Regions from separate parts of the Paenibacillus sp. GCM10027630 genome, predicted to be linked through region 2. Evidence: riboswitches for the same ligand, from Rfam matches in the RefSeq annotation. Region 2 holds a riboswitch; each other region holds the start of a gene.
The links. Region 2 has a riboswitch for cyclic di-GMP ahead of ACFQ0C_RS06745 (OsmC family protein). Riboswitches for the same ligand answer to the same signal wherever they lie in the genome.
Positions count from the first base shown of each region.

Region 1 (3,280 bases), on a different contig from region 2:
ATACATAACCAATAGAGAAAAGGAATTACCAGCATACAATCGAACATAACGGCATAGACGAGCAGCCAATCTTTCTCGTTAATCGATGAGGTTCGTACAACTGTCAGGTCTGCTGCTAATATAAGAAATGTAAGTGCGATAAACCAGAGAGTAGATCGTTGGAGTTTGTGGACAGTCACATAAATCCCTCCTTAATTAACTGACTTATAATTCCATTATAAGGGTTATCCCAAGAATATAATGTACCCGGATATCCCACAGAAATGACGATTTTATGGCGGACGGATTGAATATTAAAAATGAAAAAGCCGTGATTCTCCTTTAGCAGGAAATCACGGCTTATTACTCTTTATTTATAAGAGCAGCTTTCCCTTAAAGGGAAGTCTGAAGCACGAATTTTTCAACGACATGCTTGACGCCGTCTTCGTTATTGCTGAGCGTAATATAGTCGGCTATCTTTTTAAGTGAGTCTACCGCATTGCCCATCGCCACTCCGAATCCGGCAGCTTCCAGCAGCTCATGGTCATTCCAGCTGTCGCCGATTGATATAACCTCGGACATATCATAGCCGTATTGACCGGCCAAGTAACGGAGCGCATCGCCCTTCGTACCCTCGTGATGGATGATCTCCAGAAAATGAGGCTTGGACTTCGTAATATGTACCAAATGTCCGATTTCCTTGCGAAGCTCAATAGCAATTTCATCAAGCTTGGCGGGATCATCAATTATTAGCAGTTTGGTAGAAGGCTTGTCAGCCAGCTCTTTGAAATTCGGATACACGGTAAAAGGAATTTTGGAAAGCGCGGCGTAAGCTTCGATTTTTTCATTGCGCTCTTTCGCATACAGAATGTCGTCAAAATACGTTTGCAAATGCAGATCGTTGCGCTCACAGTAATCAAAAAGGTAGTGGGCTGCTTCTACAGGCACAGATCGTTCGTATAAAATTTTGCCGTCTATGGCATTTTTCACTAGAGATCCTTGATAGGTAATCAAAGGAACATTCAGCCCCAGCTGGGAGGCCAGCTGCTTCGCTGAAGCGTACATCCGTCCGGTAGCCAATGTAACCGTAACTCCTTGTGCTAATGCTTGCTCCAGAGCTTGCTTGGTGCCTGCCGTAATTTCTTTCTCATCATTAATTAGCGTATCGTCAATGTCGATTGCCAGCATTTTATACATCGTTTATCCACTCCTGTAATTTATGTCTATGGCTACCATTATACCTTAGATTAATGCGCGGATTAACTGTTATTTTCTCTGAGCAGTATCTTTATAAAAAATATCAGCTATATGGAGACCGTATTGTGAAGATTTATTGATGTTTATTTGGTTCACAGCTAATTGTATATTCAAGGGTTCCCTGTAAACAAGTGTAGATGTCATGGCATGGGCATCATATCTTCAGCGCTCTTTGTATAGCTTCTGCTACCCTGTCTTTATCAAAAGGCTTCACAATAAAATCACTAGCTCCAATGGAGATGGCTTCAATAACAATAGATTGTTGCCCCATTGCAGACACCATAATTACTTTGGCGTCACTCTTGTAGCTTTTAATCTCCTTTAATGCAGTAATACCGTTCATCTCCGGCATAGTAATATCCAGCGTAATCAAGTCAGGAGAATGCTGGATGAATAGAGAAACTGCCTCAAGCCCATTCGAAGCTTCGGCAACAATTTCATGCCCTAAATCTAAAAGAATGTTCTTAATCATCAATCGCATAAACATAGAATCATCTGCAATCATTAGTCTAGCCATATTTTTATCACCTTTCAGGGGTCTACTTATTAACATTTCTAGTAGGCGGATTGATTCGTTCACACAAGAAAAACCCCCCTTATAAGATGAACAAGGGGAGTTGTTGATCCCTTCCTTCGGCAGCTGGCAAGCTTAGCGAATGATTTCGCCTTAGCCCCTAATAGCTTTGCGTCACTAATTTTCATTAGTTTTGCTCTTATCGTATATACAGAAGAATTACTATCCATTTTTTTAAAAGTATATCATTCTTATTGCTGGTAATAAAGGACTAGACGGAAATGCCGGTGATAAAGTTCTATTGACAAAGTACTAGCGTTTGAGTGCTGACAATTAAAGTCATAAATGCGAATAATTATTAAGGCAGTTACTCAAAATAAGTTTTGAAAATTTATATATTTTATATCTCGCTAAAATAGGTTGCCTACCTAACGATAATTCCGACAGCCAGGCATGAGAACAATAGAAAAGAGGCAGCGAATGGACAACCTGTCACAAAAGCAGAAAGTTATCGTTATGATCGCCTTATTGGCATCGATGTTTTTTGCAGCCATTAATCAAACGCTTGTCAGTTCAGCTATGCCAAGAATTATTTCTATGCTGGGCGGCATGGATTATTATTCTTGGGTTATTACGATTTATATGCTGACATCTACAGTTGCTACAATTCTGGTAGGTAAGCTATCGGATATTTACGGGCGTAAACCATTCTTGTTATCCGGGATTGTCGTTTTTATGATAGGTGCCTTTCTTACGGGACTATCCACCAATATATTTCAGATGATCGCTTATCGCGGCATTCAGGGCTTAGGCGGCGGAGTTTTGATGTCGGTTACAACAATGGCCGTTGGTGATTTATTTATGCCCCGTGAAAGAGCGAAATGGACAGGAGTCATGATGTCTATTTTCGGTTTTTCGAGTGTTATTGGACCGACTTTAGGTGGTGTGATGATAGATCATATGGATTGGAAATGGTTGTTCTGGGCGTTTTTGCCTCTGGGAATTGTTGCTTTCGTAATGATCTTGCGGATGTTTCCAAAGGTGCCACGTGTTGAATCGGAATCGATTGATTATTGGGGCTCGTTATTTTTGTCACTTTCCATTATTGCGCTTTTATTAGGCTTTTCTTGGGCGGGGTCCAAATATTCTTGGGGTTCCATACAGATTATTGGTCTTTTAATAATGGCGGTAATCTTCGCAGTTATCTTGGTTCTTATTGAACGTAAAGCGAAAAGCCCCGTAATGCCGCTGCATCTTTTTAAAAACTGGATCATCACGAATTCCAATCTTGTTGGTTTTCTTATGAATGCTGGAATGATGGGCGCTATGGTATACTTGCCCTTTTTTGTACAAGGGGTTAAGGGCTTAAGTCCGACCCAATCAGGGTTTGTTAACATGCCTATGTCATTGACGATGGTCGTATTGAGCAGTATGTCCGGACGATGGATATCCAAATCGGGTAAATATAAGCGGTATGCAATCGCTGGTATCTCCTTCATGGTTATCGGTATGCTAATGATGACATTTATG
Region 1 covers NZ_JBHTGY010000038.1:14,096-17,375, forward strand. The annotation lists gene ACFQ0C_RS20075 (hypothetical protein) at 1-179, opposite strand, end outside; gene ACFQ0C_RS20080 (Cof-type HAD-IIB family hydrolase) at 373-1,176, opposite strand; gene ACFQ0C_RS20085 (response regulator) at 1,391-1,753, opposite strand; cyclic di-GMP riboswitch class I at 1,869-1,958, opposite strand; gene ACFQ0C_RS20090 (MDR family MFS transporter) at 2,231-3,280, shown strand, end outside.
Region 1: it holds a riboswitch for cyclic di-GMP, as region 2 does, so the genes downstream of both, ACFQ0C_RS20085 (response regulator) here and ACFQ0C_RS06745 (OsmC family protein) in region 2, are expected to answer to the same signal.

Region 2 (3,280 bases):
ACGTAGATGGTAACTATAGTATATCAAGCAACATTGTAAAAAGAGCATAGCAAAACCCCGAGCGACTGCTTTGAAGTCGCTCGGGGTTTTTTAAGAAATAAGGAAGTATAAGTTGGAACCGGAGGTTCACGGAAGAGCTTCGAATGGAAGCTTTTTAATAAAAAAGTTATCCGCATTCAGTTTAAATCGTTATTTCACATTAATAAATGGGGTGGCTCCACCTGTTACATTAGGTAACGCTCCATTCCATTTTTCAATGGCCTTTAACTGAGCTTCAATTTCTCTTAGCTTGATCAGCTCCGCGGTAACCTCTTGCTTCTGAAGTCTCAAAGCTTCTGCTTGAGCCTGAGCACGAGTAATTTCCTGCTCCTTCTCAATCTTGATCCGTTCCAGATCAAGCTTCGATTTAAGCGCTTGTTGTTCGGCAATTTGCTTCTGCTCAATAGCGCGATCGAATTCCTCCGAGAACTTAAATTCTGTAATATTAATCTCGTCGAGCACCATATTGTACAGTCCCAGCTTGGATGCCAATGCATCTTTTACCTTTGCGCTAACCTCTGAACGCTTGGCAATGAGATCCTCTGCCGTGTACTGGGCTGTAATTCCCTTTAAAGCCTCGCTGATTGCCGGGTCAACAACACGTGCTTTATACTCCATACCTACCGTCCGGTAAAGATTATTTACAGCAACACCGTCCAAATGGTAGTTCACAGCCAATGTTGTAGTTACGGTTTGCAAGTCGCGGCTGGCGGACACCTGACTCGATTCAGCTTTTTGCACTCGAATTTCTACCGGAATTACTTTTTGAATAAAAGGTATTCTAAAATGCAGTCCTTCTTCTAATACCTGAGGCTGTACCGCTCCCAATTGCAATACAATACCACGATGACCCGCTTCAACAATAGTATAGGATTGAAACCCCAAAAGAACAATAGCAACTACTACAATAAGACCTATAATGGATCTGGAAATGTTCTTTGGATTCGGATTCTGGACAACCGTTTCGCTACTCAACCTAACCACCCTCCCCAACGCTTTAATCATGCTACGTTCTTCTATACGTAACAATAACGATCACGTTTCGTTATATGGGCGGATACCGGAAAATCAAACAGTAGTGCTATTGTTAGAACTAGCCGTTCTAGTCCATGCAGAAAAGATAATAGAACTAGTCACCCTAGATTACATGCATTCATTTGAAATTAATTATCAATAATAATTCCGCTTAATTTGAGATTGACTTGGTTCGCAATTGTATCTCCCACCGGGCAGGTCTGTTCCAAAAACTGCACAAACTCTTCAACTGTATCTCTGGGGGCATCCGTTTTGATATGAAAGGTGTAACGAATATCCGAATAACCAGGACGGACATCCGATTTTTTAAAGAAGCCATCCAAGTCAAGATCGCCCTCTACCTCTACCCAAAAATCATCGAGACGAATATTATACTTTTTGGCATATACTCTTGCTACGATTGATTGGCATGCTCCCAACGCACCAAGCACGGCTTCCACAGGATTCATGCCCGTATCCGTTCCACCCAAGCTTTTTGGTTCATCAATCGTAAATTCGAAATTTCTGGAACGTACTTTCACAACTACACCGTCTTGTAAATGAGCTGTCGCTTTAAACGTTGTATTAGCCATATTAATACCTCCTTGGTTTATGTACATATCATGAGAAATTATACCATATAATTCCTATGAAGTTACTTTTATTTGTGTGAATTTATACTTTCATTATCTCTTAAAAAAATCACCATGCGGTGTTATATGTTCATACTTTCAATTAAAAAAGAGAGACTTTTTATAGTCTCCCTAGCTTTAATGAATAAGTCTACTTCTGTGCTTGCCGTAAGTCGTTTAACTTTCGATCGAGAATTTCACTCAATTGTATCAAAATCGGATCTCGTAAACTTCCGCTTTTCTCATACTCGTCTATCATGCATTTTTTCAAGGCATTAATCTCCGCCATAAGTAAAAATAAACGAACCCGTCGACGTTTCTGGTGTTTAGTTAATAGCATAACACATTCCTCCCTTGGATTTTCACGCAATCAAAATGGAGTTTCTTCTTTCGGTAACTGGCTGGCATCGTCTTTGTGACATTAGCCCCTGATAGTTTTGCGTCGCCATTTTTCAATGACTTTGCCTTTTCGTAAATTATGTGTTTGTACTGTAATTATATAACTTTTAGCACAACTTTTAATAGGCATAAATTACCAACTATTGAATATTTCGAAAAAATCTAATAGATTTCGTGTGAACAGGAAAACAACTATACTCGAAAATTATTATTCAACGTCGATTATTACCGAAGCACCGATCTCCCAGCGGAACATAGAAACATATTACATGAAGCGGTAGAGCAGCATATCTCCATGCTTCAGCAAATCGTCCCGAATCGAGAAGACGCTTCTTTTCTCCTTGTTATCATTCACGGCTTGCTGCTTCTGAGATATTTTGAGGGGGGAGAAATGTTGTTTGTATCGCACGCAAAACGTCGCCTTGTTACCTGATACCATCAACTGCTTGCTTTCGTTCGCCTGAATATAAGCCACCGCACTATTAGTTGAAGCATTCCAAATCGATATGTATGTTGTATTCGATGGCGCGACAATAGTTTTGTCAAACGTCATCGTCAGATCCGTGTCCACCTGTGGGTTATTTGTTATTGTTCTATGTCCACGAGAAAAAGCACTTGCCGATACAGCAAATAAGCTGACTCAGGTTATATCCCAACGCCAGCTTACCACCTCTTTTTTCAATGATGATGAGTTCGGAGCTTAATAGAAATACTTATTCTTCTTATTTGGACTTCATCTCTCCGCCTTCGGCGCGCCGTTCAAAGCGATGATCCCCAGATGCTTCTTCAATGTTGCCAAAAGCCCAGTGGATTGCCGTAACGTCGGACCATGAAGGAACCGTTACACCGTAGAGCGGCCCGCGCTGCAATAAACGGTTGATGATCGTGACTGCTTCCGCTCTCGTCAGCAAGCCTTCTAGCTTGAATGAGCCGTCCGGGTAGCCTTCCATCAACCCTGCCGCCATCACCCGGGCAATCGTTTGTTCACCCCAATGTCCTTGGGTGTCGGATGCCCGCGTCGCCGCGGTTTCGCGCAAATCTTTCCAGACGGAAACGATCGAAGCCATCTCTGCTCTTTTGATCGGCCGCTCTGGCTGGAATGTGCCATCCGGCATTCCTTTCATCAAACCTGTACGCTGAGCGTTGCTAATTTCTTTGTATCCCCAGTGTTCGGCCGAGACATCCGGATAGGACGA
Region 2 covers NZ_JBHTGY010000011.1:124,115-127,394, forward strand. The annotation lists gene ACFQ0C_RS06735 (hypothetical protein) at 1-13, shown strand, start outside; gene ACFQ0C_RS06740 (prohibitin family protein) at 190-972, opposite strand; gene ACFQ0C_RS06745 (OsmC family protein) at 1,203-1,646, opposite strand; cyclic di-GMP riboswitch class I at 2,075-2,161, opposite strand; gene ACFQ0C_RS06750 (hypothetical protein) at 2,350-2,637, opposite strand; gene ACFQ0C_RS06755 (S-layer homology domain-containing protein) at 2,807-3,280, opposite strand, start outside.

Region 3 (3,280 bases), on a different contig from region 2:
GACGCTCAATCTCATCCAAAGAAAAATAAATCGACAGCAGCCCCAGTACGTTAGGCTTCGGATAATCGATCATCTTTTTGTTAATTGTCAAAAACCGCTCGCCGTTCACCTGCTTCATTTCATATTCGGGCACACTCGTCCAATCTTCCTTGCGTTCAGTGGGGAGCACCTGTCTCGGGACCGCACTGAATACGGAATAGTTGAATTTGGTGTATTTCTGTCCGCTCATCCCGCTGTAGAAATTGACCAGCTTAATCTCCGACCGACTTGAAAACAAATAAGAAAGCTGACGGTCGATATACGTATCCTGATCAAAGCTTGGTTTCTCCAGCCAAAGATAGCTGAGCATGTTAGGGTCATAATACCAGGACACCGACAGCTGATTGAGCTCCTGCAAATATTTTTTCATATTTTCCATGCCAATGTTCATCGTTTTCTGGTTCAGCTCGATCATGTTCTCCTGCAGCGAAGCGGAAGTAGACCGGTATGAAATCAGGTTGGAGCATATAAAAGGAATCGCCGTAGCCAGCAGCGTCCACACCAGCAATTTGACAAACAAGCTGCGCTTGTACATCCGGTTCACCTTTCCTATCCATCCGATTTTATTTAGAAGTGTTTGACCATTATAACAAATTTGGATTCTTAGAAATAAGGTAATATTTGATAGCAAAAAAGGATTATTTTAATGTGCAGCAAGAGGTTATGAAAGGTAAAGCCGCCCGCCGGTTCAAACTTATCTTAAAAAACAAAAAAACCGCCCTTAGGCGGATGTCATTATATATATTCTCTATTTGAACGCTCGCTTAAGCTCTCTTAATTCCTTCTCTTTAAAATACGACTCCACTTGCATTTTCAGCACAAATGCACGGATGGAGGTAGCTTTTTCTGATTCCATATCCACATACCTCGCGCCATAATAGTAACCTTCAAATAAAGTTTCTCGCCGTATGATTTCAGCCACAACGGGCAGCTTAAAGCCCAAATCCAATTCAACCTCAATCGCGAAAGCTCTGCTGAGGTCGAAGTCATCATCATTCAAGGCGAATCCAATCCCGCTAACGCTTATATTTTGAACGGTTAGACCTATGGTGTCCGTCAGATTTTGTTTTTCATCGGTATGGAGCCAGGTAACTGCGTGCAATGAGCCTTTTTGGTTAACCTGAACTCTCGGGCTCTCCCGCTTCTCCACGAACCGACGTTGATTTTGAGGAGGGTTAATGATGATCAGAGCTCCATTATGCTTTGCCACTATTGTAGACAAGAAGGTATAAATGCCTCCTGGTGAGTACACGGTTATTTTCACAGAATCCCCAAGGTTAAAAACCTTATATTCGGGTATTTCCACTTCGATAATATCACCTTCAGCATAAGTAAGAAGTCCGGTTGATACAAACCCATCTTTTTCAACAACGGTTCGGCTGTGAATCAATATTCCTGCAGGACTTTTATACTTCTCATCTTTGTAGTCATAATTTAGGCTCGCAGCTGCAGATCTAGTCATCTTATTCACTCCCGCCGATTATTTTATCTATGTTACAATTAGAAAAGCTTCTTATCGAAGCCCTTTCGATGAAGATCCATTCGTGTCTAAATTGCTTTTCTTGCATAAAAAAAGACTGCCTCCTCAGTGAGAGAAACAGCCTTAGCACACCGTTGTCATACAAAATAATCGGCGGCCAGGCTGTCATAGTCCTTGACATTGGACCTTAGACCCTAAGCTTTGCGTCCTTGCTTTTCAGCAAGTTTGCCTTGAACAATCTGGTTAGAAAATGCCATTCATGTTAGGTAAATTGACCTAAACATTTCATATTTTTATTATACGCTCTAGGGGCAATGAGAATCAATCATCTAATTCGTGATTTAAGTCACATTTAAATATTAATTTATAGTAAATCGCAGGAATTGTTAACTAAAAATTAAATAAATCATAGAAGGTGGTCTCATGATCGACGAAAAAACCTCTAAACACGAACATTCCGATACGAACAGCTACTCTATTGTTCTTTTTGATGGTGTGTGTCGATTTTGTAACGGTTGGGTGCAGTTTCTGATTCGCCAAGATAAAGCCGATGTGTTTCGGTTTTCACCCCTTCAATCTGATTATGCACAGTCCTTGCTCGATTCAACCCGTTCGGCTGATACTGCTCCGGATTCTGTTATTTTGGTTGAAAAAGGGGTCGTCTATACTCGTTCCTCGGCAGTTTTGCACATCTTCAAACGATTGGGCCGCTACTGGGCTCTATTCTATTTATTTATAGCTGTTCCCAGACCCCTCCGTGATGCCGTATATCGATGGATTGCGAAGCGCCGTTATAAGCTGTTCGGTAAGTATGACAGCTGTATGATGCCGACCGAGAATGTAAAACGCAAATTTATCGGATAGCAGCAAATCTGTGATGCTTTACTTCTTGGCCTATATCCACATATGGGGATATCTGTTGGTATAAACCGAGGGGCTTTGCTCATTTATCCCCAGAGCTTTATAATGAAATGTGAACAATAACTGTGTTATCCACAATGTTATCCACAGCATGTTAACAAAACGAATACTTGTTCGTTCTTCACCCCATTTTCGGAACAAAAGAGGTGTACCTTGCAAGATTATATTCCTTATATGAACGAAGCCATAGCCGAGGCACGAAAAGCGGAAGCGCTGCTGGAGGTGCCAATCGGCGCAGTAGTCGTTTGGAACAATCAAATTATTGGACGCGGCCATAATCTTCGCGAAACTACTCTGGATCCACTGGCTCACGCCGAGCTTATTGCTATTAAACAGGCTAGCGACTATTTGCAAGCTTGGCGATTGCTGGACTGCCAGCTATTTGTGACGCTGGAGCCCTGCCCTATGTGCGCGGGAGCGATAGTTCAGTCTCGCATTCCCCAAGTCATCTACGGCACGACAGATCCAAAAGCGGGTTGTGCAGGAACATTGATGAATTTGCTGCAAGAGGAGCGGTTCAATCATAGGGTGGATGTAGTAAGCGGTGTGCTTCAAGAGGAATGCAGCTCGATGCTGACGCAGTTTTTTCGCAGACTACGGGGAAAATCATAAGAAGCAGCTCCGACTAATCCCTTGCTAAATCTATAGTCTCTTCTTTGCTATTCCATTTTATATGCAGCTTAAACCCGGCTTCATCTACATACGGCGTATCCATAGTAGACTTACCGCTTATTTTCAAAGTTGCCGATGAAGCTTCGCTTTTGCCGCTATTGTTAAAATTTTTGCTATCTACAAAGGAATAGCTAGTATCTTTAACAGGTTGATTTTCTTTACCGGTAT
Region 3 covers NZ_JBHTGY010000057.1:55,896-59,175, reverse strand. The annotation lists gene ACFQ0C_RS28035 (sensor histidine kinase) at 1-574, opposite strand, end outside; gene ACFQ0C_RS28030 (PilZ domain-containing protein) at 788-1,501, opposite strand; cyclic di-GMP riboswitch class I at 1,669-1,759, opposite strand; gene ACFQ0C_RS28025 (thiol-disulfide oxidoreductase DCC family protein) at 1,943-2,383, shown strand; gene tadA (tRNA adenosine(34) deaminase TadA) at 2,615-3,052, shown strand; gene ACFQ0C_RS28015 (hypothetical protein) at 3,066-3,280, opposite strand, start outside.
Region 3: it holds a riboswitch for cyclic di-GMP, as region 2 does, so the genes downstream of both, ACFQ0C_RS28030 (PilZ domain-containing protein) here and ACFQ0C_RS06745 (OsmC family protein) in region 2, are expected to answer to the same signal.